4 regions of the Leisingera sp. MMG026 genome follow, and region 2 is predicted to be linked to each of the others. Evidence: riboswitches for the same ligand, from Rfam matches in the RefSeq annotation. Region 2 holds a riboswitch; each other region holds the start of a gene.

Region 1 (7,636 bases), on a different contig from region 2:
GAGGAAATCACCCAGGAGCTGCTCAAGGCGCTCACCACCGGGTTGCAAGTGCTGGACGACATGCGCCTGGGCCGCCCGCTTGGCACCTTTGACCGCCCGCGTCCCAACCGCGCCGAGGCCCGCCGCTCGGGGCGCAGCCTGCGCCATGTGCAGGTGTCGCTGAACGCGCTGGAACCGTTGGCCCTGGCGCTGGCAGACAGCCGCGCGGACCTGCAAGCCAAGATCACTGCCGCTTTTGCCAAAGCCCGCAAGAAGGCCGGGACCCTGAACGATCCGGTCTTTGCCGGCGTGGCGGATCCCGCCAGCCGCTTCCGCATCGAATCCCTGCAGCAGGAGATCAAGAACCTGCGCGCGCTGGTGACCGGCGAACTGGGGCCGGCCCTGGGTGTTGCGGCAGGCTTTAATTCCCTGGACGGCGATTGATATGGCCACCCGCCGCGGCTTTCTGGCTGGTCTTCTGGCCACAGGCCTTGCCCCGCAGGCCAGTTGGGCCAACGCCGGCAGCCCCGCTTTTCTGTCTGCCGGCAAGGACGGCAGCGGCGCCTTCCTGCTTGCGGGTCTTACAGAAGACGGCGAAATCCTGTTCCGCCACCCTTTGCCTGCCCGCGGCCACGCCGCCGCGGCGCATCCGGTCCGGCCCGAAGCCGTCGCCTTTGCCCGCCGCCCCGGCCGCTTTGCCGATGTGATCGACTGCCGGACGGGCACCGCCCTCGCCCGGCTGGAGCCGCCTGCGGGGCACCATTTCTATGGCCACGGCACATTCTCCCCCGATGGCAGCCGCCTGTTCACCACGGAAAACGATTTCTGGAATGCACGCGGTGTGATCGGCGTTTGGGACGCAACGGACGGCTACAAACGCATTGCCGCCTTCGCCTCCGGCGGCATTGGCCCGCACGATATGCTGCTACGCCGGGACGCGCCGGGACTGGTCATCGCCAATGGCGGCATTGAGACCCACCCCGATAGCGGCCGCGCCAAGCTGAACCTCCCGGACATGCGCCCGAACCTCAGCTACTTGGGCTTTGACGGCACCCTGCAGGAGCAGATGGAACTGCCGCAAGAGCTGCACCTGAATTCCATCCGTCACCTCGCCATGCGTGCTGACGGTACCGTTGGTTTTGCCATGCAATGGCAGGGGGATCCGGGCGAAGCCCTGCCTATCGTGGGCCTGCACCAGCCCGGCAGCCCGCCCCGCCTGATGGCCGATGGCGACCCGCGGGTGTTGAACCTCAATGGCTATGGCGGATCCATCGCCTTCTCAGCGGACGGAGCGCAGATCGGTGTCACCTCTCCGCGCGGCGGAGTGCTGCAGGTCATGGATACCGGAACCGGGGATCTGCTGCAGGAACACCGCATGACGGATGTCTGCGGCCTTGCAATGTCCAATGCAGGCTTTACCGCAAGCACCGGCAGCGGGCAGTTTTTCGGGGTTTCAGTATCCGGCAAACACCCGCTGCACCGGTCGGATCTGGCCTGGGACAACCACCTGATCCCGCTCACCTGAGAAGACCCTGGCTGACAGCAGTACAGGCGTGCCCGCAACCGCGCGCCGTTTCGTTTTGCGTATCGCAGAATTCAGAACGAAAACACAAGGTGACATTTCACCCGTACTCCGCTATGGAATCGCGGTGAAAGGAAAGCAAATGGATGCCACGGCCCGTCAGAACGAAATCATCACCTTGCTGAACCGGCAGGACCGGGTCGAGGTTGACGACCTGTCCCAGCGCTTTGGCGTCTCTTTACAGACGGTCCGCGCAGACCTGCGCGACCTGTCTGCGCGCGGCGCCTTGTCCCGCGTGCATGGCGGTGCCGTCCGGATAAGCTCTGCCGCCAGCCAGGGATACGAGGACCGGCGCAAGCTGAACGCGGGCAACAAGCTGGCGATGGCCGCACTGGCGGCTGAGCTGATCCCCGACAATTGCTCCCTCACCCTTAACATCGGCACTTCGACCGAACAGGTAGCGCGGGCGCTTTCCGGCCACAGCGGCCTGACGGTTATCTCCAATAATATCAACATTATCAACTTGATGATGGGCGGCCAGGCCAAGGAATTGATCCTGGCCGGCGGCACAGTCCGGCAAAGCGACGGCGCTATTGTGGGCGAGGACGCGGTTGAATTCCTGTCCCGCTACAAGGTCGATTTCGCCGTCATCGGCGCCTCGGCACTGGATCCCGACGGCGCCGTGATGGACCATGACGCCCGAGAGGTTTCGGTCGCCCGCGCCATCCTCAAGAACGCCCGGCAAAAGGTGCTGGTCTGCGACGGCAGCAAGTTCGCCCGCTCCGCCCCGGTGCGTATTTGCGATGTCTCCGATCTGGATATCGTCATAACCGACCGCCCGGTTCCCGCAGAATTTGCCGAGGCCGCGCAGGCCGCTGGCACCCGGATCCTGACCGCAGGACAAAACGAAAGCAACGAAAATGACTGACACGCCTGTTACGGACCTTTTCATCATCGGCGGCGGCATCAACGGCTGCGGCATCGCCCGCGACGCCGCCGGCCGCGGCCTGTCGGTCACATTAGCCGAAATGAACGACCTTGCCTCCGCCACCTCCTCGGCCTCGACCAAACTGTTCCACGGCGGTTTGCGCTATCTGGAATACTTTGAATTCCGCCTGGTGCGTGAGGCGCTGATCGAACGCGAGGTGCTGCTGAAAGCAATGCCGCATATCTCCTGGCCGATGCGCTTTGTGCTGCCGTTCCACAAGGACATGCGGTTTGACAGCGAAACACCGACGTCCAAGCTGCTGACGACCTTCATGCCCTGGATGAAGGGTCGCCGCCCCGCATGGCTGATCCGGCTGGGGCTGTTTCTGTATGACTCCTTGGGCAAACGCGGCATCCTGCCCGGCACCGCGAAACTGGACCTGTCGCACGATCCCGCAGGCAGGCCGCTGAAGGACAAGTTTCAGACCGCGTTCGAATACTCCGACTGCTGGATCGAAGACGCCCGCCTGGTGGTACTGAACGCCCGCGATGCGCAGGCCCGCGGTGCCGAAATCCTGACCCGGACCGAGGTAGTTTCAGCCGAACGCCTTGCAGACCATTGGGTGATCCGCACCAAGGATCACGCCAGCGGCGCCGAGCAGCAGCACCGTGCAAAAATGCTGGTCAACGCCGGCGGGCCGTGGGTGGCCGACGTGCTGCACCAGAAACTGGGCCAGAACAGCCGCGAAAACGTCCGCCTGGTGCGCGGCAGCCATATCGTGGTGCCGAAATTGTTCGACCATGGCTGCTGCTACTTTTTCCAGGGCACCGACGGGCGGATCATCTTTGCGATTCCATACGAGACGGATTTCACCCTGATCGGCACAACGGACGCCGACCATCCCGATCCGGAAACCAAACCGCACTGCACCGAGGCCGAGCAGGACTATCTGGTTGATTTCGCATCGCAATACTTCGAACAGCCGCTCAGCCGCGAAGACATCGTCTGGACCTATTCCGGCGTGCGCCCGCTCTATGACGACGGCGCCAGCTCGGCCACTGCGGCCACCCGCGAATATGTGCTGACGCTGGACCGCGCGCAGGCGCCGCTGCTGAATGTCTTTGGCGGCAAGATCACCACCTACCGCAAGCTGGCCGAGGCCGCGCTGGCGAAAATCGGCGATGTGTTCCCGCAAGTGCCGTCTGACTGGACCGCAGGCGTGGCCCTGCCCGGTGGTGATTTTGCAGTGGCGGATGTTGAGACGCTGAAAACGAAACTGGCGGCAGACTATCCGTTCCTGACGCCCTATTGGACCGCCCGGATGATCCGCGCTTACGGCACCGAAGCCTGGGACGTGCTCGGGGACGCCAAATCCGCCGGTGATCTGGGGCGGGATTTTGGCGCAACCATCACCGCGCAGGAACTCGACTGGGCGATAGCCCGCGAATGGGTGCGGTCAGGCGACGACTACCTGTGGCGGCGCACCAAGCTGGGCCTGCGGCTGGACAAGGCGCAGCGCGCGGCAGTGGATGCCTATATCAGCAAGAAAGCCGCCAGGCTGGCGGCTTAGAGCTAAGGGACGGGCCAACCCGAAGGGAGGCGCAATCGCGCCGCCCCGTGGGGGCGGGTTGGCGCGGCCCGGCCTATCGGCCGGGCGGGACATTCTGAAAGCGTCTTAAAACTCCACGCCCTTCTGCGCCTTCACACCGGCGCGGAACGGGTGTTTGACCTGCCCCATCTCGGTCACCAGATCGGCAATCTCGATCAGCTCTTCCTTGGCGTTGCGCCCGGTCAGCACCACATGAGTCATCGGCGGCTTCTGCTCCACCAGGAACTCCAGCACTTCTTCGAGGTCCAGATAGTCATAGCGCAGCGCAATGTTGATCTCGTCCAGCAGCACCATGGTGTTGCGCTCATCCAGAATCATCTCCTTGGCCTTTTCCCAGCCCTTCTGCGCGGCGGCAATGTCGCGGGCCTTGTCCTGGGTCTCCCAGGTAAAGCCTTCGCCCATTGCGTAGAACTGGCACCGATCGCTGAAATTCTCCTCGATCAATGTCCGCTCGCCGGTCTGCCAGGCGCCCTTAATGAACTGCACCACAGCGGACGGCATCCCATGCGCGATGCAGCGCATGATCATCCCGAACCCCGACGAAGATTTGCCCTTGCCCGGCCCGGTGTGGACGATAATCAGGCCCTTTTCGCCCTCCTTGGTCTTCATCATCCGGTCGCGCGCGGCCTTTTTCTTGGCCATCTTGGACGTATGACGGGCGGCTTCTTCTTCTGAGATGCCGGTTTCAGACTTTTCGCTCATTGGGGCTCTCCAGCTGTTTGACCCATGTCTTGACAAAGAAGGGCACGATAGCGCAAGGGGGTTCAGCTGGTTCCTGTGAAAACAGGCGAAGAGGGAATGTGAAGGCTTTCGGGCCGAAGCACAGCCGCCCCCGCGACCGTGACCGGATGAGGCCGCCATGCCACTGGGTGATCCCCGGGAAGGCAGGATGGCCGGCAAGGCGCACGCCTTGGCATCCGCAAGCCGGGAGACCTGCCAGCGAAGGAGAGATCAACGGGCAGACGGGGTGTTCTGCGACCGGGTAAGGGGCTCGCACGACTGGCCCCTTTTCGGCCATCCCGCACGCCCTGCCGCGACAGGAGACGCGCCAATGGCTGACGACATGGCAGGCCAATCTGCCAGCACCCCGGGACCGGTCACCCTGACCGTTTGCCTCACCTGCCGCCGCGAGGGCGCCGACCCCGAGGCAGCACGCCCCGGCGCCATCCTGCATGCAGCCTTGGAAGAAGCCGGAATGCCCGAAGGCGTCCGTCTGCGTGGCGTCGAATGCCTGTCGTCGTGCAAGCGCGGCTGCGCTGTTGCGCTGATCGGCGGCGAAGAACGCTGGACTTATGTCTACGGCGACCTCGACCCGGACCAGCATGTCCCCGAAATTCTGGAAGGTGCTGCGGCTTATGCCGGCACCGCTGATGGCGTCGTGCCGTGGCGCCAGCGCCCGCAGACCTTCCGCAAACAATCCGTTGCCCGCATCCCGCCGGCCAAGTTCTTCTCCGAGGAGTAATCATGAGCGATCTCAACAAGATCCCCGTCACCGTCATCACCGGTTTTCTGGGCGCAGGCAAGACCACGCTGATCCGCCACCTGATGCAGAACCCGCAGGGTAAGCGCCTGGCCGTGGTGGTGAACGAATTCGGCACTGCCGGCGTGGACGGCGACATCCTGAAATCCTGCGCCGATGACAACTGCCCGGCGGAAAACATCATGGAGCTGGCCAACGGCTGCATCTGCTGCACCGTGGCCGATGACTTCATCCCCACCATCGAACAGCTGATGGCCCTGCCCGAAAAACCCGACCATATCGTGATTGAGACCTCCGGCCTAGCCCTGCCGAAACCGCTCTTGAAAGCGTTTGACTGGCCCGCCATCCGCTCCCGCATCACCGTCGACGGCGTAATTGCCCTGGCGGACGCCGAGGCGGTCGCCAAAGGCCAGTTCGCCCCCGATCTGGACGCCGTGCAGGCCCAGCGCGAGGCGGATGACAGCATCGACCACGAAACCCCGCTCAGCGAAGTCTTCGAGGATCAGATCTCCTGCGCTGACATCGTGCTGTTGTCCAAGGCCGATCTGGCCGGCGACGCAGGCGTCGAGAAGGCCCGTGCCGTGATCGAGGCCGAGGCACCCCGCAAGCTGCCGATCCTGCCGATGAGCGAAGGCGTCATCGATCCGCGCATCATCCTGGGTCTGGGTGCTGCTGCCGAAGACGATCTGGACGCCCGCCCCAGCCACCACGACGGCCACCACGACCACGAGCATGACGATTTTGAAAGCATCGTTGTCGAAATGGGCGAAGTCTCCGACCCCGAAGCGCTGCAGAATGCCATCGTGAAACTCGCCCGCGAGCGCAACATCCTGCGCGTCAAAGGCTATGTCGCGGTGGAAGGAAAACCGATGCGGATGCTGGTTCAGGCCGTGGGCGAGCGCCTGCGCGCCCAATACGATCAGCCCTGGGGCGCGCAGCCGCGCAAGACCGCCCTGGTGGTCATCGCCGAGCATGACGATATCGACGCTCCGGCCATCCGCGCCGCACTGGGGGCCTGAAGCTGATGCCCCAAGGCGAAACTTTAAAGGTTTCGCCCGGCGGCAACGCCGGGCAGCGCCCGACCTCCCCGTTTTGCCGGAGGCAAACCTTTGGTTTGACGGGGGGGCGCTTCGCTTCCTCCCGAGGCCGGGCACTGCCCTCTGCTCTTCTTTCCGAAAGGGCCTGACCCATGCACGTCGTCTTCCGCGAAAGCCACGGCCTTGACGAGACCGATACCCCGCAGGATCTCGGGCAGACGCCCGGCGATCTTGTGGTGCTGTCCTTCTCCGACAGCGACCTCGGCGCTTTTGCGGCGGGATGGCACCGCGCGGACGGCGCGCTGCCCTCCTTGCGCGTCGCCAATCTGGTGGCGCTCAAACACCCGCTCTCGGTTGACGTCTATGCAGAACAGACGCTGGAGGGCGCCAAGGGCATCCTGGTCCGCCTAATCGGCGGCGAAAGCTATTGGTCCTACGGGCTTGCCACCCTGCAGGACCTCGCCCGCCGCAAGGGCATTGCCCTGGCGATCCTGCCTGCTGACGGGCGCGAGGATGCCCGGCTGGATGAGCTTTCCACCCTGCCGGTCTCCACCCTGCGCCGCCTTCAGGCGCTGTGCGACGCCGGCGGCGCCGTTGCTGCACAGGCCGCTCTGGCCCAGCTGTCCCTCGCTGCAGGGCTTTATGCCGGCCCGGTTCTGGGCCTCAAATCCATGCCGCAGCATGGCTTTTACGACCCAGCCAAAGGCGTGCTGGCCAACCTTCCGGCACCTGACAAACCGCTGGTTCTGGTCAGCTTCTACCGTTCTTACCTCACCGCCGCCGACACCGCCCCGGTGGATGCGCTGATCGCAGATCTGCGCGCCCGCGGCTATGCTGCCTATGGTCTCTTTGCCGCCAGCCTCAAGGCCCCCGCCGCCGCAGACTGGCTGCGCGAGAGGCTCCCCGAACTGAACCCTGCCGCAATCGTCAACGCCACTGCGTTTTCGGCCCAAGGCACCGACGGCAGCGCCTCGCCGCTTTCAACCACCGGCTGCCCGGTGTTCCAGGTCGCCCTCTCCACCGCCCGCAAGAAAGACTGGGCCGGGGCCGACCGGGGTCTGTCGCCTGCCGACCTCGCAAT
Region 2 (7,636 bases):
TGCGGCAGGCAGGCGTGCTGGCGGCGGCGGCGCTTTATGCGCTGGAGCATAACGTGGCGCGGCTGGCGCAGGACCATGACCGCGCGGCGGAACTGGCGGATGTGCTGCGCGGTTTGGGGGCGGGGGAGGTTTCCCAGGCCACTAACATGGTGTTTTTCACTCCGGGGGACGGGAGCAATGATGCGTTGCGGATGCATTTGGCATCTGAGGGCGTAGTAATCGGTGGCGGCAGTTCCGGCGCCATCCGCATGGTGCTGCACAAAGATGTGGATAACGGCGCATTGGACCGCGCGGTCCAAGGGCTAAAGAGTTTCTACTGCTGAAACCAAAGGCGGGCGTGGCTCCGGAAAATTCGAATTTTCCGGCCAAAATTCTTTGAAGAATTTTGCACGCCCGGCGGCACCGTCAGATTTCCTTCCGCGCCCTGAGCGCTGCAGAGATCGTGCCGTCATCCAGATAGTCCAGCTCGCCGCCGATCGGCACGCCCTGCGCCAGCGAGGTGAGCCTGACCTGCCCCTGCAACTGGTCGGCGATGTAATGCGCCGTGGTCTGGCCGTCGATGGTGGCGTTCAGCGCCAGGATCACCTCGCTGATACCTTCGGTTGCGACCCGGTCAGCGAGCCGCGGGATACGCAAATCTTCCGGACCCACGGCGTCCAGCGCCGACAGGGTGCCGCCCAGCACGTGGTAACGGCCCTTGAAGTCGCCTGAGCGCTCCATCGCCCAAAGGTCGGCGACATCCTCGACCACGCACAGCTCGCCATTGGCGCGTTCCGGGTCGGTGCAAAGCGGGCAGATCTCGCTGGTGCCGATATTGCCGCAGTTGAGGCATTCGCGCGCGGTGGCGGCGACCTCGGTCATCACATCGGCCAGCGGCGTCAGCAGCAGCGCCCGCTTGCGGATCAGATGCAGCACCGCACGGCGGGCAGACCGCGGGCCGAGCCCTGGCAGCTTGGCCATCAGGGCAATCAGGTCTTCGATATCGCTGGTGGAATTTCTGATCATGCTCCGGGCCTTTGTATGCCGTGCTATATAGGCTGATTGCAGCCGGAAAGCGCAAGGGCAGGGCGGCAAAATGTTCAGGGTTTGTTTTGCCTCGGCAACTGCAAGGGTAAGGGCAATTGAGCTGGCGGGCGGCAGGGCGTATCTGTTGCAGCACATCTTGCGCGGGAAAGAAAAGGGGCGGCAATGGGACGGCAGGACAACACCCAGCACCCGGTGCGTTTTGCCCGGCTGACCGGGATCGCGCCGCTGGAGATTGCCCGCCACATGTCAGATCCGCGGATGGCAGAGCATATGCCGCTGCTGACAGGCGCCTGGGACGAAGAAACTGCCAGAGACTTTGTTACCGCCAAGGAGAACTGCTGGCAAAGGGATGGACTGGGTCATTGGGCGTTTGTGCAAAAGGGGCAATATCTTGGCTGGGGCGGTTTTCAGAAAGAGGCGAACGAGTGGGATTTCGGGCTGGTCCTAAGGCCCGGCTGTTTTGGCCTGGGGCCGGCCATTGCCCGGCAAGCGCTGGCGTTTGCCCGCCGCGATCCGCGCATCCCTCATGTGACTTTCCTGCTGCCGCCGACGCGGCGCCATCTGCGGCCGCTGGCACGGCTGGGCGCGGTGCAAACCGATGAAGTGCTGTATGAGGGGCAGCGTTTTCTGAAATTCCGGTTGGAAACAGCTTGAACAAGGCAAAGAAAAAGGCGGCTCCTGACGGGCCGCCTTTAGATTGGCATCGCTGGCAGCGCTTAGAACGGCAGCTTGATGTCCTTGGGCAGACCCATGCTTTCGGTCAGCTTGGCCATCTCTTCCTGCGCCTTTTCCGCGGCCTTGGCCTGGGCGTCCTTAATCGCGGCCAGGATCAGGTCCTCGACCACTTCCTTGTCGTCGCCATTGAAGATCGACGGATCGATGTCCAGGCCTTTGAGGTCGCCCTTGGCGGACGCGGTCGCTTTGACCAGGCCGGCGCCGGCCTCGCCCGTCACCATTACATTGTGCAGCTCTTCCTGCATCTGGGCCATTTTGCCCTGCAGTTCCTGTGCCGATTTCATCATCTTGGCCATATCGCCAAGGCCGCCGAGGCCTTTGAGCATCTGTCATCTCCTGAGATTCCGGTTCGGGGCACAGATACGGGCCGCGAGGGCGTGAAACAAGGGGAGGATTGCCTCGGTGCCGGAGTTTAACACCCTTCCGCCCGGCTGGCAGGCCGGGCAGCGCCTGACCTTCCCCCAAGGAAAGCGCCATCGCGGCCACCCAAGGTCAGGCGATGCCCGGGGTCACTTTTGTCACCCGTCCTCGAACGGGTCCCATTCATCCTCCACCTCGGGCAGGGCCTCGGCGGCGACTTCGGCGGCCAGCTCCTGCGCCGTGCGGATGCGTTTGATCTTTGCCTTGGGAAAGCTTTCCAGCACCGCCTGCACCAGCGGATGCGCGGCGGCTTTCTCACGCAGGGCGTTCTCGGCGGCATCGCGGACCTCGGCAATCGTGGCCGCGTCGCCGTCCGGCGCGATCGACACCACCCAGCGCGCACCGGTCCAGTTCTGCAGCGCCGTGCCAAGCCGGGCCGCCAGGTCGCGCGGCGCTTGCGAGGACGGGGTGAATTCGATCCGTCCCGGCTGGTAGGAGACCAGACGCACGCCGCCCTCGACCTCGACCAGCAATTTCACGTCGCGATTGGTGCGGATCAGCTCGACCACATGTTCAAAGGACGGATAGCGCGCCAGTGCTGAGCTGACCTGCGGCGCCAGTGCCGCCATAGTGCCGCCGCCGCCATGTGCCACTGGCGCGCCGCCTGCGGGACCAGTTTGGCCGCCATGACCGGAAGCGCCGCCGCTGCCGCCTAAAGCCGGAGCGCCCATGCCCTGCATCGGCGCACCGCCGCCGGGGCCATTCGGCGGCGGAGGCGGGGTGTCCTTCAGCTTGCGGATCAGTTCTTCGGGGCTGGGCAGGTCGGCCACATGGGTCAGGCGGATCACCGCCATCTCGGCGGCCATCATAGCGTTTGGTGCCGCGGCGACTTCCTCCAGCGCCTTCAGCAGCATCTGCCACATCCGGGTAAGGACGCGCATCGCCAGCGCATCCGCCATCGCCTTGCCGCGGGCACGTTCATCCGGGCTGACGGTGGGGTCTTCCGCCGCATCCGGCGTGATTTTCACCACCGAGACCCAATGGGTGATCTCGGCCAGATCGCGCAATACCGCCAGCGGGTCGGCGCCTTCGGCATACTGGCCGCTGAGTTCAGTGAGCGCGGCCGCCGCATCGCCGCGCAGGATCATGTCCATCAGGTCCAGCACCCGGCCGCGGTCGGCCAGACCCAGCATGGCGCGGACCTGATCGGCAGAGGTTTCACCGGCGCCATGGGAAATCGCCTGATCCAGCAGCGAGGTAGCGTCGCGGGCGGAACCTTCGGCGGCGCGGGTGATCAACGCCAGCGCGTCTTCGGCAATTTCGGCGCCCTCGGCGGTGGCGATCTTCCGCAAGAGCGCAATCATCACCTCCGGCTCGATCCGGCGCAAATCAAACCGCTGGCAGCGCGACAGCACGGTCACCGGCACCTTGCGGATCTCAGTCGTGGCAAAGATGAACTTCACATGCGCGGGCGGTTCCTCCAGCGTCTTCAGCAGCGCGTTGAAGGCGCTGGTCGACAGCATGTGGACTTCGTCGATAATGTAGATCTTGTAGCGGGCCGAGGCGGCGCGGTACTGCACGCTGTCGATGATCTCGCGGATGTCATTCACGCCGGTGCGCGAGGCCGCGTCCATCTCCATCACGTCGACATGGCGGCCTTCCATGATCGCGGTGCAATGCTCGCATTGGCCGCACGGATCGGTGGTGGGGCCGCCCTGGCCGTCTGCACCGATGCAGTTCATGCCCTTGGCGATGATCCGCGCAGTGGTGGTTTTACCGGTGCCGCGGATGCCGGTCATAATAAAAGCCTGGGCAATCCGGTCAGCGGCAAAGGCGTTTTTCAGCGTCCGCACCATGGCGTCCTGCCCCACCAGATCGGCAAAGGTTTCGGGCCGGTACTTGCGGGCCAGAACCTGGTATTGGGATTGGCCGGATGCGCCGGAGGTGCCGCTGGGGGTATCGTTCATGATGTCTCGTGCCGGATTCGGGATGCGGGGTGCTCCGCGTTGCGCGCAGGGTATTGAAGCGCAGCCCGTTCGTCCACCGCCGTTGGGCTGGTCCGGGGCCGCAAAAGAGCTTTGGGATTGCCTGCTTAACCGCTAGGCTGCAAAGGCAGGGGACTGCGGGGGAAATGCAGGAACGCAGCGGCTAAGGAGGCGGTATGCGAACTGAGGATATACCGGAACCTGCGGCGCCGGACGGCGCGGCGCCGGCAGGCCTGACCATCCACGCGCTGTCAGCAGGCGGCGGTATTCTGGCGCTATGCCCGCTGCCCGGTGCGGGAGGCGATTACCGCAATGACCTGATCCAGATCTATCAGTGGCAACCGGGTCTGGTCATCTCAATGACCACCGAGGCCGAGCACGCAGCCGCAGATGTGCCGCGGCTGGGGATTGATATTCAAAGCATGGCCTGCCGCTGGCTGCATCTGCCGGTGCCGGATTTCCAGGTGCCGCCGCCCGCTGTGGCGGCGAAATGGACGGCGGCCAGCCGGTCTGCACGGCAAGCACTGGGCGGCGGCGGCCGGGTGCTGGTGCATTGCAGGGGCGGCTGCGGGCGGTCCGGCATGGCGGTGCTGCGGCTGATGATCGAATGCGGCGAAGCCCCGGCGCAGGCGCTGGCCCGGCTGCGGGCGGTACGGCCCTGTGCGGTGGAAACCAAGGACCAATTGCACTGGGCCTGTTCACCGTAGAGCAGCCGCCAGAGGCGCACCGCAATGAGATACTGCACCGCCCGGCCGATAAGCCGGACAGCACTCTTCAGGTATTCAACTAAAGCGCCAGCATCTGTTCCGCCTGCCGTGCTTCGGCGGTTTTCGGCAGCGCCTCCATCAGCGCGCAGGGGCGGGTGTCCAGCTTGGACGCGGCAAAACCGGTACCGTCGCGGCTGAGGATGGCATCGGCAAAGCGGTCAAGCCCCTCGCGCGGCGCCTCTTCACCGACGCCGCAATACAGCCGGATCCGGTCATGGCTGGCGGCAAACTGCGCCGGGCAGTTGCGCGGGCAGCCGTCCAGCGCGGTGGTGCCGGTGATCTCAAAATCCTCCTGGGTCAGCGGCTTGGCCTTGGTCATCGCTTCGGCCAGTTTGGCGATCATCCGCTCTGCCGCGGGGCAGGGGCGCCCCAAATACTTGCAATCTGTTGCCGCATAGAAATGCGTCTTGTCGGTCCACATCATATCTGCGCCCTCCGCGCGTGGCACGGGGGTTTGGGGGACAAGAGACCGGATGAAAGACGGATCACAGCCGCCGCAGCCATCAGACCCTGTCCGGACACCCCGCCCGGGTTCGAGTTACACGTCCGATGGCAGGTCTCCTGACTTGCGGGTCGTCGCTTTCCCGATCCTTCCCGGCCTCGTATTGAGGGCCAGTGGCTCTATCGGGGTCGCTCGCCGCTTACAGTTGCGGGGGCAGTCTCGGACTTGGCCAGCTTGCGCGGGCCGTACCGTGTTCCCTTTTCATCCCGGACACAAGATTCTGTGGCTCGGGAACCATCGCCACAAGCGGTAGCGGCAGGACGCCTGAGTCGTCAATCGTTTTTCTGCATCTGCAAATACAGCCCGCGGATCAAGTCCGAGTCCCGCCGCACCCGTGCCAGCTGCCAGCCGCCCTGCAGCAGGATATAGAAATTCTCCGCCGCCGCGCGGGCCTCAGGTTCGGGCAGGCCCAGGCGGCGGGCGTGGCGGGTGGTTTCAGTAATCCAGCCCTCGAACAGATGCGCGGCGTGCTGGTGGAACGCCTCGTTCTCCGGCCCTTCGAACAGGGTGGCAGAGACCGGGCAGCCGCTCCATTTTCCTTGCTTGTCAAACAGTTTCGCCAGTTTGTAGCAAACCGTCTTGGCCCCCTCCCGGAAGGTGGGCGCCGGGGTGAAAGACGCCTCGATCAGCAGCAGCATCTGCCCTGACGCCCAGTCCGCCGCGGCCAGGGCCAGGTCGGATTTGCCACTGGGGAAATGGTGGTAGAGCGAGCCCTTGGGCGCCCCCGCCTCTGCCAGTAATTCCGCCAGTCCGGTGCCGCTGTAGCCCTTGTTGCGGAACAGGCCGGCAGCGGCGCGGATCAGCCGCTCGCGGGTCGGGGGCGGGCTGGTTCCGCCCGCCTTGGCTGTCGTCACGTCATTCATGGCGGCAGCTTGACAGCATTGGACCGATTGGTCCAGAGATGGATTGGACCAATCGGTCTAGGCCAATCGACTCAGGAGGTTGCCATGCTGGATAAAAGCGCAGGACATACCGCGGTTATCCGCGAGGAAGAACTGCAGTTTGCATCCGGCACCCACTTGCTGGCTGGGCGGCTGTACCACCCGGCGGGGCAGGCGCGGGCAGCAGTGGTGCTGAATGGCGCAACCGGGGTGCCGCAGCGCTATTACCGGCATTTCGCACGCTGGCTGGCAGCAGAGCAGCAGGTGGCCTGCCTGACCTATGACTACCGGGATTTCGGAGACTCGGCGCGGGGCCATCCGCGCCGTTCCGATGCGACAATGGCTCAATGGGCGCTGGAAGATCAGCCGGCTGCCCGGGCCGAACTGCAACGGCACTATGCGGGCGTGCCGTTGTGGGTGATCGGCCATTCGCTGGGGGCAATGCTGATGCCCCTGCAGGATGGCCTGAAGGACGTCGCCCGCATGATCGTGGTTGCGGGCGGCTTGGTGCATCACCACGATCATCCCTGGCCCTACCGCGCGCTGGCGCTGGCTTTCTGGTTCGGCCATGTGCCGCCATTGGTCCGTGCCTTGGGGTATCTGCCCGGGCGCGCGGTGGGGTTCGGGGCCGATTTGCCCGCCGGGGTGTACTGGCAGTGGCGGCGCTGGTGCACCACGCCGGGCAGCTACCTGCCGGAAACCGGCTCGGCCTTGCCGCGGCCCAAATGGGCAGACGCCGGCGTGCCGGTGGATCTGTATGCGATGGCGGATGACGACGTTGTGCCGCCTGCGGCCGTTTGGCGGCTGGGGGACGTCTTTGGCGATGTGCCGCAGTGCCGGACGGTGCTGGTGCCGCAGGAGGCGGGCGTGCAGAAGATTGGCCATCTGGGCGCCTTTGCCCGCGCCAACGCCGACCTGTGGCCGCGGCTGCTGCCGCCGCAATAGCACGGCTTCCCCCAAACCTTGGAGTCAGGCGGAGCGGTTCAGCCGTTCTTCGGTGATCCGGGCATAGTCGGCCAGCCGCAGCTTGAACCGGCGGGTGAGGTTGCTGCGGGCCAGTTTCAGCGATTGCACCAGCAGCCGGCCGGTCAGGGTGGTGGGCGCCAGTTTCAATTGCACCGACATCCGGGTCCGCCGCGGCGACAGCGCCAGCAGCTCGATCTCCAGTTGGCCGTCCAGGCCGCTGCCGCTGCCGGTCAGCGCCAACCCGGTGACCGGGGTATAAGACGCCAGTGTCAGCCGGATGTCGCGCTGTTTGCCGCGAAACCGAAAGCCGATATCCCAGGCCAGGCCGTTTTCAGGATGCGCGGTATCGCCAGTCCGCTCTACGTCGATGCCGCGCCGCAGGGCCGAGCGCTCCAGCAGGCTGAAATCGGAGAT
Region 3 (7,636 bases), on a different contig from region 2:
TGTCCCGCGCAACCGCGCTGGGTGTAACCGCATCCGCGGCCTATGGCATGATCGGCCTCAGTCAGCCGGTGCAGGCGGCGGCCAATATCCAAGAGGGCGGCACCATCCGCATTTAGCAGGTGGTACGGGCGCTGCTTGATCCGCCGCTGTTCAACTGGCCGCAACTTGGCAATCTGGTGCGCGGCTATCTGGAATACCTGGTGCAGTACAACGCAGACGGCACCTTTGAGCCGCGCCTCCTGGAAAGCTGGGAGGTCAACGAGGATGCCACCGAATACCTGCTGCACATCCGCCCCGGCGTGAACTGGAACGACGGCCGCGGCACCCTGACCGCCAAGGACGTGGCCTATAACTTTGCCCGCTGGTGCGATGGCAAATGGGAAGGCAACTCAATGGCGGCCCGCATGGGGTCCTTGCAGAACGAGGCCGGCGACGGCCCCGCCGAGGGCGCGCTGGAGGTGATCGACGATCTGACGCTGAAGGTGAAGCTCACCCGCCCCGACATCACCATCATCCCGGCAGTGACCGAATACCCCGCGGCCATTGTGCCGGACGGCTGGTCGGGCGATCCGGGCGCCGACCCGGTCGGCACCGGCCCCTACAAACTGGTGGAATACGAGGTCGGCGTCAAAGTGGCGCTGGAAAAGAACACCGGCCACGAATGGTGGGGCGAAGGCGCCCATCTGGACCGGATCGAGTTTGTTGACTTCGGCACCGACGGCTCCACGCATCTGTCAGCCGCCGAGGCCGAAGAAATCGACATGGTCTATGAAACTGTGGGGGAATACGTCGATATCTTCACCTCCATCGGCTGGAACGTGAGCGAGTCGATCTCGGCCAACACGCTGGTGCTGCGCACCAACCGCGACGCCGAGGTCGATGGCGCGCAGCCCTATGCCGATTCCCGCGTCCGCCGCGCCCTGGCGCTGGCCTGCGACAACGCGGTGCTGCTGGAACTTGGCTATGACGGCCGCGGCACCCTGGCGGAAAACCACCACGTCTGCCCGATCCACCCGGAATACGCCGATATCGGCGCCCCGGTGCGCGACCCGCAAGCCGCCCGCCAATTGATGGAGGAGGCCGGGATGCTCGACTTCGAGCATGAGCTGTACTCAATCGACGACGACTGGCGACGCAATACCACCGATGCGCTGGCAGCACAGATGCGCGACGCAGGCCTCAAGGTCAAACGCACGGTTCTGCCCGGCAACACCTTCTGGAACGACTGGGACAAATACCCGTTCAGCTCCACCGACTGGGGCCACCGGCCGCTGGGGGTGCAGGTGCTGACACTGGCCTATAAAACCGGGGTGGCCTGGAATGAAACCGGCCTTGCCAGCGCCGAGTTCGATACCATGCTGGAGGCCGCCTCGGCCATTGCCGACGCCGATGTCCGCCGCGGCCACATGGAAAAGATCGAGCAGTTCATGCGCGACGACGGCACCGTGATCCAGCCCTACTGGCGCTCGCTCTACCGCCACGCCCGCCCCGGAGTTATCGGCGCCGAGAGCCATCCGATCAACGAAATCCATGTGCACAAGCTGGCACTGGAAGCCTGATCAGGCCCCGAAAACAAGGGCGCGCACCAGATCCGGCGCGCGCCCGTTTTCATCAGATATCGACCTCAACCCGGCCAATCGGGTTGGAGCAGCAGGCCAGGATGAAACCGGCCTCCACGTCTTCCTCCGAAATGCCGCCGTTGTGGACCATATGCACCTCGCCTGCGGTTTTCTTGACCTTGCAGGTGCCGCAGATTCCGAAGGTGCAGCCCGACGGAATGTTGAGACCCGAGGCCTTGGCCACCGCCAGCACCGTATCTGTTTCGGTGCAGGTTGCCATAACACCGGAAGCCGCAAAGCTGATCTCGGCGGCAGCAGTTTCCTCCGGCACCACATCGTCGATCTCGGGCACATCAGCGGCTGTTTCAACCGGCGCGCCAAAGCTCTCCTGGTTGTAGTTCTCCATGTCAAAGCCCAGGCCGTTGAGCATGTCGCGCACCGCCTGCATGAAGGGTTCCGGCCCGCAGCAATAGACCTCGCGCTCCAGGTAATCCTGCGCGATAAGGCCCAGCATGATCTGGTTCAGCTGGCCGCGGTAGCCGGTCCAGACCTGATAAGGGTCGTCCTCTTCCACCACCAGGTTCAGCTTCAGCCCCGGCAGCCGCGACGCCATGCTTTCCAGCTGCTGGCGGGCGATGATCTCGCTGGGGCGTTTGGCGCAGTTGATAAAGCAGATGTCGGGCGACTGGCCGCGGTCGAACAGATACTGGGTCATCGACAGGCTGGGTGTGATGCCCGAGCCTGCGGAGATGAACAGAAACTTGCCATTCGGGCGCTTTGGCAGGGTGAACACCCCTGCCGGGCCGGAGGCGCGCAGGATCCTGCCGGGGCGCAGATGGTCCAGCATCCAGCGGGTGCCGATGCTGTCGCCCTGGGCCTTGACCGTTACCGAGATCGACAAGGGCCGCGAGGGCGACGAGCTGATGGTGTAGGTGCGCCAGACTGTCCCTTCCGGCACCGGCAGCTCCAGCGTCAGGAACTGGCCCGGCTGGTACTTGAACCACGCGCCCGACGGCGCGCGGAAGCTGAAGGTGGCGGTGTTCGGCGCTTCCGGAACAACCGAGACGCATTCCAGCATCTCGTCGTCCTTCCACGCCAGGGTTTCGTCCAATGTCTCAAAATTGGCCTGCAATCCCATAATCTTACTCCGCCGCAATCAGATGGCGGCCGGTCAGCGCGCGGGTCAGGTGTTCAGCATACCAGTTGGAGAACTGGATGACGCCGCTTTCCTGCACCTCGGAATAGGGACCGGGTTCATAGGCGGGGGAGTTGATGCCTTGCTGGTTGTCTTCGACCACAATGCGATCCTCGTCATTGGTCGCCATCCAGACCTCGGTCAGGCGCTTGATGTCGTAATCCTGGCCCTCGACCGCATCCTTGTGCACCAGCCATTTGGTAGTGACTTCGGTTTCGGTCGGGCTGATCGGAGTGACCCGGAACACGAGGGAGTGATCCGGCAGGAAGTGGTTCCAGGTGGTCGGATAGTGGAACTTCAGCAGCGTGCCGGCATCAGCAAAGGGCACCCGGCCCAGCGGCTTGGCCACTGCCGCCTTGCCGTCCATGGTGTAGCTTTCCGCGCCCTCATTCAGCGGCATCCGCGCCAGCCGGTGCTGGCCGCGCGCATCCATGCGGAACTGCGCCGGGCAACCTGCCGCTTCAATCCGGTCAAAGTGCTTTTGCAGATGCGGCGGGGTCTCGCCGCCCTCTACGCCAGTGACCGAAGGGTCCTCGGGGAAGGTCCGGCACAGCGACGGGTGGTTGCCGCCGCAGTGGTAGCACTCGCGGTTGTTCTCCCAGACCAGCTTCCAGTTGCCGTTCTCGATGATCGAGCTTTCAAAGGCCACCTTGGCATTGCCCAGATCATGCGGCTCCAGGTAGGGGCGGGCGACGTCGGCGAAGGCGTCGAAGTCCGGCGCCTCATCCGCCAGGCAGATGTAGATCAGCCCGGCCAGGTCGCGGCAATGCACCGGCTTCAGCCCGTGTTTCGAGGCATCGAAATCCGGCCCCATGTCACGCGCCCACAGCAGTTTGCCGTCCAGCTCGTAGGTCCACTGGTGGTAAGGGCAGACCAGCTTGGGCGAATTGCCCTTTTTCGCCTTGCACACAACCGAACCGCGGTGGCGGCAGGCGTTGTGGAAAGCACGCACTTCGCCATCAGTGCCGCGCACGATAATGACGTTATAGGCCCCCACCTGATGGGTCACATAATTGCCCGGTTTCGGCACTTCGCAGGCGGGAATGGCAAACAGCCACTCGCGGTAGAAGATCTGCCGCATGTCCAGATCCAAAACACCCGGATCGGTGTAGAACGCCTGTTCCAGAGAATAGTTTTTCTGCCGCGCCATCAGCTTGGCCAGAATTTCGCTGTCGTGAAGCATCTGCTTCTCTCCTCTGCCGCATCCCCGCGGCGTGTTGGCTTGGGTGCAGGCATAGGCAAAGGGATTGCGGACACGCGCCGCAACCGCCCCGCCGCCGTCCGCGGTTGACGTTTTCATGGCAAGGCTGGTTTCCGGACTGTCCCGGGGCCGCTTTGGCGGCGGGGCCTGGCACCTTCCCGAAGCCATTGGCTTCAGTGGTTGTTTGCCATGCCTTGCCCGGGGTCACCGTTGCGGGGGCAGTGCCGGAGTTTCACCAGCTTCCCAATTCTCCGCCCCGAAGGACGGCACCTTGCTATCTGCGGTATTGCCCGAAAAATTTCCCGCCATCGGAAACAAAACCGACCCGGCGAAACCGGAATAAGACATGCAGGTTTGCCGCGCCGGGCGGGACAGGGATGTCCAGAAACTCAAACCGGCATCCGCCAGCCCGTTTGCGGCAAGCGCTTATCTTTCATGCGGTTACCCGCGGCTGATCCCACCGAATCGATTCGCACGCAGTGAATCTTGCGCCAGCCCCTTGGAACGCGGCATGCGCTTAATTATATGCTGTATAATTAAACGCATGCACAGGAGAACCCGATGACCACCGGCCACGTCTTCATCGCCACCAGCCTCGACGGCTTTGTGGCCCGCCAGGACCATTCTCTGGATTGGCTGCACAAACAGCCTGTTGCCGAAGATGACGATGGCGGCTTTGCCGCCTTCATGGACAGCGTCGACGGGCTGGTCATGGGAACCGGATCGTTCCGCACCCTGCTCGGGTTCGGCCAATGGCCCTACAGCAAACCTGTTGTGGTCCTCAGCAGCAGCCTGACCGAACAGGACATTCCCGAGGAGCTGAAGGACAAGGTGCGCCTCAGCACCGCCGCGCCCGCAGACCTTATGCAGGAGCTGCAAGAAGAGGGCTGGACCCGCGCCTATATCGACGGCGGACGGATGGTGCAGTCCTTCCTGCGCCAGGGGCTTATCGCCGATCTGACCATCACAACGGTCCCGATTCTGATCGGCAGCGGCATTCCGCTGTTCGGCAGCCTGGACCGGGACATCGACCTCCAGGCGGCAAGCTCCCGCATCCTGCCCACCGGCATGGTCCAGACCACGTTCCGGGTAGCCTGACCAATGCCCCCGCGCATGGGCCGCCCGCCCAGGGGCAGCCGGACCCTCAGCAAGGATGATGTGCTGAAAACGGCCCTGCAGCTGCTCGATGAGGGCGGCAGCAAGGCCCTCACATTCAAAGCACTGGCAAAGGCGCTTGGCGTCACCCCGATGGCCGTTGCCCATCACGCCGGAACCAAGGACGAGATGATTGCATCCCTCGTCGCCATTGCGTTTGCAGGTTCAGACACCCCGTCAGAAGCGGCAACGCCCAAACTGCGGCTGCGCGATCTGATGACCCGCTATTGCGCCCAGGTGACCAAGCATCCGGAGCTTGCAAAGTGCATCCTGGAAAACCCGGCCCAGATCGGCCCCTCCCTGACCGGGCTGACCCGGCTGATCGAGGCGGAAATCACCGCCGCAGACCTATCTGGCGCAGAGGCCCGCACCATTCTCTGCCTGCTGGTGGATTACACACACGGTTTCGCCTTTGCTGCCGCCGCGGCACCACGCGGGGCGCTTTCGGCTGGCGATTTCACCCCGGCGCTGGACTGGGTCCTCGACCGTATCGAGTAAAAAAAAGCGGGCCCGTTCAGGCCCGCGCATCCGTTTGCATGTTTCAGAGCCGCCCGGTCCGCGGCCCCTCTCGTCACTTCGACTTCCAGCTGTCCAGCCAGCGCCGGAACCGCCCCCTGCGCTCGGCAAGCGCATCGCCGGCGGCATACAGGCTGTCTTCGACATTCTCGACCATCGGATCGATCCGCGCCCGGCGGAAGCGGCGCCAGCGCACATAGACGGCCCAGAATACCGCCGCCAGAAGCACCAGAACAATGATCGTGAACCAGTTGGTTGGCTTGTCCTCCGGTCCCGCAACCGGGTTGATCGTCACCGCGTTGGGAAAGACCGACAGGAATTCATTGCGCCAGCCGTAGTGCATCACCGCCACCCATTCCGGGTTCGCCTTGGTTGAGATACTGTCATTGGCATCCGTATACAGATTGGCCGTATCGAACTTGAAATAGGGCGGCCAATTCCAGCCGGTATCCTCATTCCGGTACACGATATTGCGGCCATTGGGGCGCACCGCCTGGATGAACTGCACATCGCGGTTGATCAGCTCCGCCGACTGGTCATCCGGCTGCGACCAGAAAACCCTCGTCCAGTCGTTCAGCTCCTGCCGCTCCTCGTAGGTATTGACGATCCGCACCACATCGTACTGCGGCAGCGTATAATGCAGAAAGGCCCCGAACAGCACCCAGATGGTGATCAGGAAAGCCCATTTGATGAAACGCATCTGCTGCACCTCACATGAAGTTAATGACATAGACCAGAAACGCCAGCGCCCCCAGTGGAATGATATAGACCAGCAGGATCAGCTTGCGCCGGAACGAGCGGTCGTATTGTTTCAGCCCCCGCTGGATGAAGGCGGAGCGGTCGCCGGTCAACCCCTTCTCTTTCCAGCGGCGTTTCAGTTTCGCCCGCCGCACCTCACGCGAATAAAGCGACACCGTGCCATAGGCCACGGTCAGCACCACCAGCAAGATCAGGATCAGGCGAAAAAAACCGAACATTCAGCGGTCCCTTACCCGGCTGACCGCGCCCCAGGGGCCGACCCGATCGACCATCCCCTTGCGCTGCACTCGCGGCAGCTTGGGCAGACGGCCCTGCATATCCGGCTCATGCCCGAACAGCGCGGCGCGCGCGCCGGCCTTGTCCACCGCATACTCCCGCGCCAGGAACTCAGCCGCATAGGCCTTTTTCGTCTCCGGCCAGCCCCGGTACTGGCGGTAGAATTCTTCCTTGTGGCAGATGAACATCTGCCGGAAGTCATGCGGGCACAGCTCCGCCAGCAGCATATTCACCAAGTCACGCTGGGCCGTGTCCGACGCCCGCAGGGAATAGAAATAGGCCGGATGGTCCGAGCGGATCTTCGGCCATTTGCCGCCCCCCTCGGCCCAGCGCACCAGCGCCGCCAGCCCCTCGAACTCCGCCGGCAGCTCATCCGCATGCCGCGCCGCCATCCGCCGCAGGTCCGACCGCGACAGGCCAGTGAGGTCCCGGCCCTTCCCGGTCAGCACGCTCACCGCCAGGAACCCCATTTTCTGCCGCAGGATCGCCGCGCCATCGACGCCGCGCGACCGGATCACCGGCTCTGCCAGCCCGTTCAGTTCCAGAAACTTGGCAATCGCATTGCGCTCGCTCAGATCAAACACGCGGGCCAGCGGCACGTCCTCGGGCTTCGCTCCGCTGGCAATCACCGCCGGGTGCTCAACGTCCTGAAACACATAAAGCCCGCCGAAATGCGCAGTCCAGAAGTTCGACTGCTCAAAGACCTCATGTTCCAGATGCACCGGATTGCGGGTCACATCGCCGGTCTTCTCCGCCGTCGCAATCATCTCCCCGATCAGCGCATCGTCAAACCAGGCATCCTCATGCGTTTTGAACCGCTCCACCAGCTCCGCCAGATGATCCGCATGGCGCAGGGTACCCTTGGTGGTATCCGCCTCGATCCGCACCTGCCGGATGTCGAACAGCTTGGCCGGAGAGGGCACCTCAAACACCGAATTCACCAGCTCGCCTGCCACCGCATCCGTCGCCGTCAGC
Region 4 (7,636 bases), on a different contig from region 2:
CACCGATCGGAACCGCGATGACCACCGAGGCCAGCGTCACCATGGCACTGTCCCACTGCCCGAATACGGCAAGGTAGGCAAAACAGGCCCCGACCAGCGCCGCCAGCCCCCAGTTGCGGCAGTAATGCCCCAGCGCGACCGCTGCGGCGGTGACGGCAATCCAGCTGATGGCAGGCAGCAGGATCTGCTGATCCGGGCCGGAACCCAATAGAAAGCCATGCGCAAGCAGGCTCAGCATCAGCTCATAGGGTTGTTCGATCAGCCAGGCGAGGGCGCGGGTGGCATCGGTGAAGGACACCGGGCCGATGGCCGCGTCTTCGACCAGCCAGGTCATGCCTGCGGAGATATGGGTTTTGAACGGGATCACCCATCCTGAGGGCCATTTGACCAGCCAGCGCGCATCCAGCGCCTTGGCCAGGTCGCGGCCGAACCAGCCCAGCAGGATCGTGGCCAGGACCAGCCCCCAGGCGGCGGCGGCTTGTGCCGGCAGGCGCGGCTTCATGCTGCGTCCCCTGTTCCAAACAGCACCCGGGCAACGGCCTGGCGGCCGATACTGCCGACGATCCGGCCGCTGCTGTCACTTACGGGGCGCGGCGCGTCCGCTGCGATAATCTGCTCGGCCACCTCCGACACCCGCGCAGATTGCAGTACCGGGGTGCCTTCGCCGCCGGTGCCGGGGGTCATGATGCCGCCCACTGTCAGCACCTTGGAGCGCGGGATATGGCGGGTGAATTCAGCGACATAATCTGTGGCCGGGTTCAGCACCAGTTCCTCGGGCGTGGCAATCTGGATGATTTCGCCGTCCTTCATGATGGCGATCCGGTCGGCCAGACGCACCGCTTCCTCAAAGTCGTGGGTGATAAAGACGATGGTCTTGTGCAAGCGGGCTTGAAGGCGCAGGAATTCGTCCTGCATCTCGCGGCGGATCAGCGGATCCAGCGCTGAGAACGGTTCGTCGAGGAACCACAGATCAGGCTCTGTCACCAGCGAGCGGGCAATGCCGACGCGCTGCTGCTGGCCGCCGGACAGCTCGCGCGGGTAGTAATCCTCGCGGCCCTTGAGACCGACCAGCTCCACCACCTCGCGGGCCTTGGCCTCCGCTTCGGCTTTGGGGACGGCCTGAACCGTCAGCGGGAACATCGCATTCTGCAATACGGTCAGATGCGGCAGCAGGGCAAAGTGCTGGAACACCATGCCCATCTTATGGCGGCGGATTTCGATCAATTCGCGCGCGCTGGCGGTCAGCAGATCCACGCCGTCAAACAGCACCTGGCCGCCGGTCGGCTCGATCAGCCGCGACAGGCAGCGCACCAGAGTGGATTTGCCGGACCCGGACAGCCCCATGATGATAAATATCTCGCCTTCGGCAATGTCGATGCGGGCATCGCGCACAGCGCCGATAATACCCGCCTTGCGGATCTCAGCGCCGCTGGGGGACGGGTTGCCGTTCAAAAACGCCTCGGCATTGGCGCCGTAAAGCTTCCAGATATTTCGGCAGGAAAGTTTGGTCTTGGGGGGCATCAATGCGGTTCCTGAACCGGTCCGCGGAATGCGGCCGGGCTGATTGACGGGGCAGGGGAAAAGGCCGGGGCCGCCTGAAAGCGTGCAGCAGCCCCGGGGAGTGAGATCAGTTGCCGACCCAGCCGGACCAGCGGTCCTTGTTTGCGGCCATCCAATCCGACACCACTGTATCGATATCAACGCCGTCCAGGTCTGCCTTGCCGACCATGGCGCTCATCTCTTCGTTGGTAATCTGGTAGGACTGCACGATCTCATAGGCGCCCGGCCATTTTTCCGGCAGCCCGGCCCAGGCGGCTTTCCAGATCGGGCCGCGCGGCTTGCCGCAGTCATAGGCCAGATCCGGGTTCACCCCCGCCGCAGGATCGGCGTAGCATTCCGCGGAATAGGGCGGGAATTCCACGAATTCACCGTCGTATTTGGCCGGAGCCCAATGCGGCACATATACCCACAGGACAATCGGGTCCTGGCGCTGATAGGCGGATTCCAGTTCGGCAAACAGCGCAGCATCGGTGCCCGCGTGGACCACTTCAAATTCCAGCTCCAGCGCCTCGACGCGTTCTTCGTCAAAACCGCCCCAGGTGACCGGGCCGCCGACATAGCGCCCGTAGGGAGAGGTTTCCGCCGTTGCGAATTCCTCGGCGCAGTCCTTCAGCGCCTGCCAGTCGGGCAGGCCGGGGCAGCGGTCTTTCATATAGGCGGGGTACCACCATTCCTCGATCGCCATCAGCCCGGTTTCGCCGGCATTGACAACTTTGCCCGAGGCGGTTGCGTCGTCCAGCGCCTCGCGCCCGGTGGTTTCCCAGATTTCCATCGCCAGATGCAAATCGCCGGTCTTCAGCCCGGCAAACTGTGCGATATAGTCTGCCTGGACATATTCGACGTTATATCCTGCTTCCTGCAGGATGCTGCCCATGATCTTGGTGTTGATCAACTGGCCGGACCAGTCGTGCAGGGTCAGTTTGATGGGGTCGGAGGACTCGGCGGCCCAGGCGGATGAAGCGGAAACGGCGGCTGTCAGCGCCACGGCTCCCAAAGCGTTGAAGTTTCTCAGCATAAGGACTTCCCTGATATGTGGCATTTTGTGCGATTCTTGGCGTCGCCTGCTATGATGGTGCGGCGGTTGTGTCTGTCAGTCAATAAAAAACCACAATAAGCCACATTAACCTCAAAAATTAGGCGTTTTGAGGCTGTCAGCGCCGCATCAACGGCTCATGTGTTGTTTTTTGTGGCTTTCTGACGTAGCAACGCAACAGGAGGCCCAATGACCAAAAGCCGCAAGACCACCAACCAGCGTGAAGAGGAAATCCTGCGGGCGCTGCAGCAGGCGGGGGGGTCCTGCCGGGTCAGCTATCTGGCCGGCAGGCTGGGCGTGTCGAATGAAACCATCCGGCGAAACATCCGCACGCTGGAGGATGCCCAAGCGGTCCGCAAGGTGCACGGCGGGGTGCATCTGATTGAAGATGTGAACGAGCTGCCGCTGCAAAACCGGATGGATACCCACGCCTCAGAAAAGCAGCGTCTGGCCATCGAGGTGGCCAAGACCATCAGCGACGGGGATTCGGTCTTTTTGGACGTCGGTTCCACCACCGCTTATGTGGCGCAGGAGCTGCGGCAGCGGTCAAACCTCTTTGTGGTGACCAATTCCGTGCTGGTGGCCCATGCGCTTGCCTCGCGCAATAACAACCGGGTGTTTCTGGCGGGCGGCGAGCTGCGCCCGCATGACGGCGGTGCCTTCGGGGCCGAGGCGCTGGATCTGGTGCGGCGGCTGAACGTGCAGTTTGCCATTTTTTCGGCCGGGGCGATCAATGCCGAACAGGGCTTCATGCTGCATGATCTCGAAGAGGCAAATCTGGCCCGTGTCGCGGCGGCCAATGCGCAGGTCCGGATTGTTGTGGCCGATCATGACAAGTTCAACAAGCGCGCGCCGGTGTCGGTCGGCAAGGATACCAAATTCGAAGTCTTCTATACGGACGCGCAGCCGCCGCAGGCCGTCAAGGACATGCTCAAGGCGATGGATACCGATCTGATCGTGGTCGAGTAACGGAGCTGCGATATGGTTCAGGACAGTTTGCAGCCACGCTTTTGCGGCTGCGGCCGATGGGTGTCCCATCCCTGGAGCAGCTTGTGCTGGAATTTTCCATCTGGCCGTGGCTTGGGAAACCGTCGTCCATAGGCTGCCTGCTGTGCCCGGTTCGCAGAATTTCTGCTGCAAAGTAACTTTTTCTTGCCGCAGCGAAAGGGATGGGCTACCCGCGCTTTACCGGTCCCGAAAGGGCTAAGAGGGAATCCGCGGTGCCTGCCGGCGCCAAACGGAACTGCCCCCGCAACTGTAGGCGGCGAGAGCTGTGCCATGACGTCACTGGGCCAAAACGGTCCGGGAAGACGGCACAGTCATTGACCCGCCAGTCAGGAGACCTGCCGGTGAAAACCGAAAGACACCGGGCGGGGTTGTCCGGGGAGGTTGCCGGTAAGATGCGCCGCCGTTTTCCGGTGCCGCAAGCGGGGGGCAGACCCTCAGCCTTACCGGTCAATGCCCTTTCACCCGTTCTCCGGTCATTGACACATGGAGATCGAATATCATGTTTTTGCGTTCCGGCCTGATCGGCCTTTCCTTCATCGCTGCCGCACAGGCTGCGGCGGCCAGCGAAACCTTTCCGCTGACCATTGAAAACTGCGGCCAGTCGGTCACATTCAAGGCGCCGGCAGCGTCTTCGGTGACGGTTGGCCAGGCGGCGACCGAAGTGCTTTACGCGCTGGGGCTGGGCGATAAGGTGCTGGGCACCTCGGTCTGGTTCAATGACGTGCTGCCCGAATACGCAGACCTGAATGCCAAGGTGGAACGCCTGGCCGACAACGATCCGAGCTTTGAAAGCGTCGTGGCCAAACGCCCCGGCCTGGTGGCGGCGCAGTACGAATGGCACGTCGGCCCCGAAGGTGTTGTTGCCAAGCGCGAGCAGTTTCATGATCTGGGCATCCCGACCTATGTGATGCCCGCCGATTGCGTCGGCAAGGACAACACGACCGGCGGCGACGGCACCCGCACGCAGATGTTCACCACCGGCAGCTTGTACCAGGGGATCGAGGAACTGGCGGCGATCTTTGGCGAAGCCGATAAGGGCGCCGAGCTGGTCGCCGAATATAAGGCCCGCGAGGCGGCAGCTGTTGCCAAGGCGCAGAAGGTCGCACTGGAAGATGCTTCCGCTGTGTTCTGGTTCTCTTCGCCGGAAATGGAAAGCGATCCGTTTGTGGCAGGCGAGAAGGGCGCGCCGGGCTACATGATGCAGCAGCTGGGGCTGCGCAATGTTATTGAGACCGACGAGGAATGGCCGACGGTCGGCTGGGAGACCATCGCCAAGGCCAATCCGACGGTGATTGTGATTGCCCGTATGGACCGCCGCCGCTTTGCCGCGGATGACTTCGAGAAAAAGCTGGACTTCCTGCGCAATGATCCGGTGGCGAGCCAGATGGATGCAGTCAAAAACAACCGCATCGTTGTGATGGACGCCCAGGCGATGGATGCCACCATCCGTGCCATTCCGGCGCTGGAGGATCTGGCTGCTGAACTCAGCGTGATCGGCACCAGCCAGTGAGTGCAGCCGCTGCAATCACATGGCAGGGCGTCAAGGGCGCGTGCCTGGCCTTGCCGGTGCTGGTTGCAGCGGTTCTGGCAGGCGCAATGATCGGGGAAACCGCGCTTGCGCCTGACCTTGTCCTGTCTGTTCTGGCCAATAAACTGGCCGGGGCAGGGCTGCCGGTTGATCCGATAGATCAAGGCATTGTCTGGAGTTACCGGCTGCCGCGGGCGCTGGTGGCGGGGGCCTGCGGGGCGGCGCTGGCGGTGGCGGGCGTGGTGCTGCAGGCCCTGCTGCGCAATGCGCTGGCGGATCCCTATATCCTGGGCATTTCCGCCGGCGCCTCGACCGGGGCGGTTGCGGTGACCATTGCAGGGCTTGGCGGCGGTGCGCTGTCGTTGTCCTTTGGCGCTTTTAACGGCGCGCTGCTGGCCTTTGGCTTTGTTGCTGTTCTGGCCCGGGCCGCCGGAGCAGGCGGCAGCCGCGCTGCGGCAGCGCAGATCGTGCTGGCGGGCATCGCAGGCTCGCAGCTGTTCAACGCGCTGACTGCTTTTATCATCGCAAAGTCCGCCAACGCCGATCAGGCCCGCGGCATCATGTTCTGGCTGATGGGCAATATGGGCGGGGTGCGCTGGCCGGATGTGTGGCTGGCAGTGCCGCTGGCGCTGGCGGGCTGGGTCGTCTGCCGGTTCCATGCGCGGGCGCTGGATGCCTTTACCTTTGGCACCGATTCAGCGGCCTCGCTGGGTATTCCGGTGCGGCGGGTGCAAGTTATCCTGATCTTTGCCACCGCGCTGACCACAGCGGTGATGGTGTCCATCGTTGGCTCCATCGGCTTTGTCGGCCTGGTCATTCCCCATGCGGCACGCTTCCTGGTTGGCCCCGGCCACCGCAGGCTGATGCCGACAGCGGCGCTGACCGGCGCGGTGTTCCTGATTGGCGCCGACATAGTGTCGCGCATCATCATTCCGGGCCAGGTGCTGCCCATTGGCGTTGTCACCGCCCTGATCGGGGCGCCGTCCTTTGCGGTGATCCTGGTACGCGGGAATAGGGCTGCGCGATGAAGATCGAAGCCCGCAGCCTGTCTTACTCCATCCGCGGCAAGCTGCTGCTGTCTGATGTCTCATTGACGGTTCAGCCGGGAGAGACCCTGGCGCTGGTCGGTCCGAACGGGTCCGGGAAGTCCACGCTGATGCGGCTTCTGGCGGGATTGGCACGCCCGTCGCATGGCGAGGTTCTGCTGGCGGAAAAACCCTTGGCGCAGCTGACGCGCAGAGAGGTCGCCCAGCGGACCGCGATTGTTGAGCAGCAGTCTGATACCGCCGAGCGCATTACCGCACGGTCGGTGGTGGAACTGGGGCGGACGCCCTGGCTGTCAGCGTTGAGACCCTGGAGCAGCGAAGACAGCCTGCATGTGGAAAACGCGCTGAAGACGGTGGAAATGGAGGGGTTTTCCAGCCGCGAATGGGCCACATTGTCCGGCGGCGAACGGCAGCGGCTGCACATCGCCCGCGCACTTGCGCAGCGGCCCGGACTGCTGCTGCTGGACGAGCCGACAAACCACTTGGATATTCATCACCAGCTGTCGATCCTGAATTGCATCCGGAACTTGAAGGTGACCACCGTCGTGGCACTGCACGATCTGAATCAGGCGCTGATGTGCGACCGGGTGGCGGTGCTGTCGGGCGGACGCCTGGTGGCGCTGGGCACACCGCAGAAAGCACTGAACCCGGATACGGTATCGGAAATTTTCGGGATCAAGGCCCGCTGGATCCGTGACGCAGACGGGGCAGAACCGTTCCTGTCCTTTCATCTGGCGTGAGCGGCTGCGATGCTGCACTCCCGCCCGTTGCCGGATCTCCTGACGGAGACCCCGCACCCGTTGGGCCCGGCGCCGCGCTGCCGCGCGGCGAACCGGTCAGCACTGCTGACCGGATGTTTCGCGCGCGAAACATTGAGGCAGAAAAGCTGACCTTCTTACAATTTTGCGGGCGAGGGTTCCTGGGGAGTTCAGCTGTTGGTGATCTCCCCAAGGATTTTGTTGCGCTGGATCTTCCCTGACGGCCCTTTGGGCAGGTCCGGCAGGATGTGGATTTCGTCTGGCGATTTGAACCGGCCCAGTACGGACTGGCAGATTTCGATCAGCTCCAGCGGTGTCAGGGAGGAGCCGTCGCGGATTTTAACCGCGGCCTCGACCGTTTCACCGTAGCTTTTGCAGGGGCGGGCAAAAGCGGCGGCCTCGATCACGTCGGGGTGTGAATAAAGCGCCTCGTCAATCTCGCGCGGGGCGATGTTTTCGCCGCCTTTGATGATCAGCTCTTTCAGGCGGCCGGTGACAAAGACATAGCCGTCTCCGTCGATGCGGCCCAGATCACCGGTCCGCAGCCAGCCGTCCGGGGTGAAGGTGTCCGCCGTGGCCTCCGGGTTGTTCAGGTATTCCAGCATCACGTTGGGGCCGCGTACGGCCAGTTCACCCTCGGTGCCATCGGTTACCGGCTGCTGGTTTGCATCCAGGATGGCGATGCCGTTGCCATAGCCGACAC

The links. Region 2 has a riboswitch for cobalamin ahead of L1069_RS16715 (hypothetical protein). Riboswitches for the same ligand answer to the same signal wherever they lie in the genome.
Region 1: linked by a shared signal. The riboswitch ahead of L1069_RS13350 (DUF1636 domain-containing protein) and the one ahead of L1069_RS16715 (hypothetical protein) in region 2 are both predicted to bind cobalamin.
Region 3: linked by a shared signal. The riboswitch ahead of L1069_RS13605 (aromatic ring-hydroxylating dioxygenase subunit alpha) and the one ahead of L1069_RS16715 (hypothetical protein) in region 2 are both predicted to bind cobalamin.
Region 4: linked by a shared signal. The riboswitch ahead of L1069_RS15470 (ABC transporter substrate-binding protein) and the one ahead of L1069_RS16715 (hypothetical protein) in region 2 are both predicted to bind cobalamin.

Annotation. Positions count from the first base shown of each region.
Region 1 is NZ_JAKFZM010000021.1:65,718-73,353, forward strand. It holds gene L1069_RS13325 (imelysin family protein) at 1-423, shown strand, start outside; gene L1069_RS13330 (DUF1513 domain-containing protein) at 425-1,504, shown strand; gene L1069_RS13335 (DeoR/GlpR family DNA-binding transcription regulator) at 1,644-2,429, shown strand; gene glpD (glycerol-3-phosphate dehydrogenase) at 2,422-3,999, shown strand; gene cobO (cob(I)yrinic acid a,c-diamide adenosyltransferase) at 4,105-4,740, opposite strand; cobalamin riboswitch at 4,791-4,994, shown strand; gene L1069_RS13350 (DUF1636 domain-containing protein) at 5,090-5,500, shown strand; gene cobW (cobalamin biosynthesis protein CobW) at 5,503-6,537, shown strand; gene cobN (cobaltochelatase subunit CobN) at 6,708-7,636, shown strand, end outside.
Region 2 is NZ_JAKFZM010000032.1:25,621-33,256, forward strand. It holds gene ltaE (low-specificity L-threonine aldolase) at 1-323, shown strand, start outside; gene recR (recombination mediator RecR) at 406-1,005, opposite strand; gene L1069_RS16695 (GNAT family N-acetyltransferase) at 1,189-1,680, shown strand; gene L1069_RS16700 (YbaB/EbfC family nucleoid-associated protein) at 1,743-2,087, opposite strand; gene L1069_RS16705 (DNA polymerase III subunit gamma/tau) at 2,280-4,088, opposite strand; gene L1069_RS16710 (protein-tyrosine phosphatase family protein) at 4,283-4,813, shown strand; gene L1069_RS16715 (hypothetical protein) at 4,893-5,297, opposite strand; cobalamin riboswitch at 5,407-5,629, opposite strand; gene L1069_RS16720 (TetR/AcrR family transcriptional regulator) at 5,648-6,238, opposite strand; gene L1069_RS16725 (alpha/beta hydrolase) at 6,323-7,201, shown strand; gene L1069_RS16730 (SRPBCC family protein) at 7,226-7,636, opposite strand, start outside.
Region 3 is NZ_JAKFZM010000022.1:38,042-45,677, forward strand. It holds partial or broken gene L1069_RS13595 (ABC transporter substrate-binding protein) at 1-1,559, shown strand, start outside; gene L1069_RS13600 (hybrid-cluster NAD(P)-dependent oxidoreductase) at 1,612-2,697, opposite strand; gene L1069_RS13605 (aromatic ring-hydroxylating dioxygenase subunit alpha) at 2,702-3,937, opposite strand; cobalamin riboswitch at 4,042-4,244, opposite strand; gene L1069_RS13610 (dihydrofolate reductase family protein) at 4,517-5,053, shown strand; gene L1069_RS13615 (TetR/AcrR family transcriptional regulator) at 5,057-5,608, shown strand; gene L1069_RS13620 (DUF1523 family protein) at 5,682-6,326, opposite strand; gene L1069_RS13625 (hypothetical protein) at 6,337-6,603, opposite strand; gene L1069_RS13630 (DUF6638 family protein) at 6,604-7,636, opposite strand, start outside.
Region 4 is NZ_JAKFZM010000027.1:56,600-64,235, reverse strand. It holds gene L1069_RS15490 (ABC transporter permease subunit) at 1-502, opposite strand, end outside; gene L1069_RS15485 (betaine/proline/choline family ABC transporter ATP-binding protein) at 499-1,521, opposite strand; gene L1069_RS15480 (ABC transporter substrate-binding protein) at 1,628-2,599, opposite strand; gene L1069_RS15475 (DeoR/GlpR family DNA-binding transcription regulator) at 2,783-3,562, shown strand; cobalamin riboswitch at 3,766-3,959, shown strand; gene L1069_RS15470 (ABC transporter substrate-binding protein) at 4,101-5,111, shown strand; gene L1069_RS15465 (iron chelate uptake ABC transporter family permease subunit) at 5,108-6,157, shown strand; gene L1069_RS15460 (ABC transporter ATP-binding protein) at 6,154-6,915, shown strand; gene L1069_RS15455 (AMP-binding protein) at 7,104-7,636, opposite strand, start outside.